Regions from separate parts of the Photorhabdus sp. RM323S genome, predicted to be linked through region 1. Evidence: predicted binding sites of a transcription regulator. Region 1 holds the regulator's gene; the other holds the start of a gene.
What was found. Region 1 encodes Fur, which represses iron uptake genes when iron is present. Its sites were predicted from a motif close to ATAATAATGAGAACNACTATCAA; they were not measured.
Positions count from the first base shown of each region.

Region 2: a site for Fur is predicted at 1,360-1,382, ahead of ACGF7G_RS02870 (siderophore-interacting protein). Genes of this name have one in related genera too.

Region 1 is NZ_JBHFKZ010000045.1:2,693-4,890, reverse strand. Features, by position in the region: gene fldA (flavodoxin FldA) at 147-677, shown strand; gene fur (ferric iron uptake transcriptional regulator) at 1,046-1,492, shown strand; partial or broken gene ACGF7G_RS16560 (transposase) at 1,556-1,664, shown strand; gene ACGF7G_RS16555 (hypothetical protein) at 1,997-2,198, opposite strand, start outside.
Region 2 is NZ_JBHFKZ010000003.1:171,837-174,034, reverse strand. Features, by position in the region: gene ACGF7G_RS02875 (APC family permease) at 1-333, shown strand, start outside; gene ACGF7G_RS02870 (siderophore-interacting protein) at 453-1,289, opposite strand; gene ACGF7G_RS02865 (histidine kinase) at 1,427-2,198, opposite strand, start outside.

The DNA.
Region 1 (2,198 bases):
AATTTGACAGAATTGTCCTTGCTGTTTAGTCAGAATAGGATTTTGTTTTTTTATTAATACAATCAGAATTTTTCTGCTGATTTTGACATTTTATACGTATATCCCAAACAGAAATACACAAATAAAACAAGAGGTTATATCATTTTATGGCAATTATAGGTATATTCTTTGGCAGCGATACCGGCAACACAGAAAATATTGCCAAAAAAATCCAGAAAATTCTGGGTTCCGATGTTGCTGAAGTCCACGATATTGCCAAGAGCAGTAAAGAAGATATCGAACAGTTCGATATTCTGCTGCTCGGCATCCCCACCTGGTACTACGGAGAAGCTCAGTGTGACTGGGATGATTTCTTTCCTACTCTGGAGGAGATCGATTTTGACGGGAAGCTGGTTGCTCTTTTCGGTTGCGGCGATCAGGAAGATTACGCGGAATATTTCTGTGATGCGATGGGAACTATCCGTGACATTATTGAACCCCGTGGAGCAATTATTGTTGGTCACTGGCCAACAGCGGGTTATCACTTTGAAGAATCAAAAGGTCTGGCTGATGATAACCATTTCATCGGGCTGGCTATTGATGAAGATCGCCAACCAGAATTAACCGAAGAACGGGTTAATTCCTGGACTAAACAGATCTACGAAGAGATGAGTTTGGCGGAAATTATTGCCGGATAGGAATTTACCTCAATAGACGTATATTGGTGCAGGCCATTTCTTACCAATAGTGAATACGCGGTAGGTGAAGAGCCATTCGCTCTGCTCACCCAATGGGGTCGCGTTCAAAAGCTATCGCTTTTGTCAACACACTGCTCATATCCGCTCTTTTATTATGAAGAATGGCAAAAAAATAACCTAAACATTATAAATAGTAAGGTTATTCCTGCGTTTTACAAATGATTATTCTGGCAAAATGTGTAATGATAGTTAAGGTTAACGTGGTTTTCATTTTCACTAGCCATGCCTATAATCATAATCTGATAACTAACTGGTACTTTTTGAAGTATCGCTAAGTTCACTTTACTGAGTAACAGGACTGAATCCGCATGACCGACAACAATAAGGCATTAAAAGATGCTGGGCTTAAAGTTACACTTCCTCGACTGAAAATACTGGAAGTGTTACAGGATCCTGAATACCACCACGTCAGTGCGGAAGATCTCTACAAAAAACTGATTGATAACGGTGAAGAGATTGGCCTCGCTACTGTCTACCGCGTGTTGAATCAGTTTGATGACGCCGGCATTGTTACCCGTCATAATTTTGAAGGTGGCAAATCGGTTTTTGAACTCACTCAACAGCACCACCACGACCATTTAATCTGTCTGGACTGCGGTAAAGTCATTGAATTCAGAGATAAACAGATCGAAAAACGCCAGAAGAATATCGCTGAACGTTATGGGATCAAACTCTCAAACCACAGTCTTTATTTATATGGTCATTGCTCCGCAGGTAATTGTCGCGAAAACAGTAGTGCACATGACGAGAAGTAATTCATTCCTGAGCCAATAATTTTTTATCTATAGAAAGGAACCCATCAGGGTTCCTTCAGATTGATGATGTTGCTGGGCTATTTATTTGGGGGTGCCCAGTAAACACCGTCTGGTACAGGAAATCCAGGTCAATGTTGCTTACCGCTGGCTCCTGTACCTTGGGCTGACCGAGGATGATGCGTGCGGCAGTAAGCTATTTGCGTAGCAAGCCTGCTGGCTAATTCGACAAGACCATAACCTGCTTTTTCTTCGAGGGATATCGGTCGTATTGTCGTAGTTTTGAGACTACGGGATAACTAAATGACAAGTTTAAAGCTACAACAAGATCCTTCCAATTAAATATACTTTCGGTAGCTTGAAGGACAGCTAGGCACTGAAAATATGTCCTCTAATCTTGCTTGAACAGAACCGATATAGAGTAAAGTCATATTTGGTATTCTGGCGTGATCAGGTGCCACGCCATGACTGACAAAAATACACCCTAAATCTAAACGCGCCAAGTGTTCAAGTGCTCTGAACGAGCTGTGGCCTTTCATGACCCCATAAAGCAGGAGTCCCATCATTGAACAGTGCCCTGCCTGTTGAAGCATAATGGCGTTCGAAAGGTACCCAGTTTCGTTCATCCAGAACCTCCAATACAGGTAAATGCTGCGCTTTGACAAACTGACGTTTGGTGTGAGCAGGCGATCCCAGCTTTCGAGTGAAT
Region 2 (2,198 bases), on a different contig from region 1:
GTTTCCGCCTTCATTGTTTACTGGTCTGGTTGGAAAACTGTTTCCTGGCTGCTCGGATTACAAATTGTCTTATTCTTCATCTACTTGTTATTCAAAAACAGAGTCCCTGTGAGCAAAGTGAGCCTGCGCCAACAGATAACTTCTGCCTTGTGGCTGATCGGTTTCTACAGTGCCATGATCATTCTGTCCTACTTAGGCACATTTGGCGGGAAAGGCATTATTCCTGCGCCTTGGGATATCGTTGCAGTGGCAGTGATGTCTTTGATTGCCTTTTATTGGGGAACCTTTAGTGCTCTGCCCAACGCTATTTTGCCAACGGAAGATGAGGATTAGTGCTAATATCCCAATGGTTGTAGATCATTCTCATGATATAGATCACACCGTCAAGGTTTCTGAAAAAATCTCCCGGCGTGATCCTCTGCCTATTATGACTGGCCGAAATTATGCACTAATCATAGCGCAAAGCTATCCATCACTTCATGGCGCAGTTCGTGATAACCTTCCTCATTAAAGCCATGTCTCCAGTAAGGGATGGCATATAGCTGGTGGCGTTCATAACCTTTTTCACGGCGAACATAGCGACGAAGCGCTTTTACCATTTTATCTTCACCGGCAAGCCAGAAAGTGACATCTTCTGTTGGTAATGACCAGGATTTGAATGTGGATACCATTTTGTCAGTCACTTCAACACCGCCGGTAATCCAGTGGATTGTTATTCCCTCTGGTTTTTTTAACTCCTGAATATCCTGTTCACTTTCGATACGAATAATCACTTGCCCAGCCGCGTCTGGTTTTATGGTTCCCAGTAGCGCCGCAATTGCAGGCAGGGAACTTGGGTCGCCGGCCATATAATAGTTGCTGACTTTTGGCAGTAATGGATCAGGGCCTCCGGGGTTAGTGATGCCAATCCAGTCACCGATTTTAGCTCTGTGAGCAAATTCCACCGCCGGACCGCCATGATCATGCAGTGCGAATTCAATATCGATCTCTTTTTGTTCGGAACGCAGAGCCCGGACAGTGTAAGCACGGGTAACCGGGCGTAGTTCTTTTGTCGGCCATATTGGGCCTTCTGGGGATAGAGTGGGTAAGATCGGTTTTATCTGCCCCGGAAGAGGTAAGAATATTTTTACCAGCCCGCCTTCGCATTCAGTGGGATAACTGTCCAAGTTTTCACTTTCGAAAGTAATGCTGCGCATATTGGGGGTTACGTCGAAAATTTTTTTTACCTGAACAAGCCTCGGGGGTGCAGGGCGGTAAATATTTTTCTCTTCAATTGTTTTATTAGCCACGTAAAATTCCTCTGGAAAATTTATTGAAGGTAATGATCTGATAAAGCGAAATGCAGTGTAACAGTAAATAACACAAATGCTAATCATTATCATTCAATAAGTTGCGCTGATGCCAGTAATTTGATTTATCTGTCTTTTCAGTCCAGTGATAATTGAATTTCTATTTCTGTACCACCATTTTTACGGTTTTTTATCTGTAATTGTCCACCGATGAGCGTGACTCTGTCTTGGATAATCGCCAGCCCAAATCTGTTTTTATCAATTGCAGTTAGATTGATGCCCCGGCCATTGTCACTGACAACAGCAATGACTTTGTCATCAAGAGGATAAATACGGATACTGATCCAGTTTGCATTGGAATGCTTGTAGCAATTGTTTAAACATTCCCGGATGATTTGGATTAAATGTTTACAGTAACTGTCAGGGATGTGTTGATGTGTCAGGCGGTAATTGAATTCAATATTGAAGCCCAGACGATGGTTAAACTCGTTAATCAACGTCTGTAAAGATTCTTGCAGATGACATTGAGGCTGCTCGTTCCTAAAGGTTGCCAATAATTCTCTTAGTTGGCGGTAAGCGATATTCAACTCATCCTTAATCATATTGAGCGAGGTTAAACTTTGCTTGGATAAGTGATCACTACCGATATACAAGCAATTAACCTGAATCTTAAGGAAAGAGAGCGATTGGGCAATTGAATCATGGAGTTCTCGGGAAATAGCCGCCCTTTCTGCCGCTAAGATACTTTGATGGTGGCACTGGATTTGGTTTTCCCGTAACAGTTTATTCGTCATTAAGGCAACCACATTCTGAACCAGGCTTTTTTCATCGGGGGTCAAGTCACTATTTCTGTGTGTTTTTATCCAGAGTGTTCCATAGTTATCAATATTATCATCCAGACTCCATCTC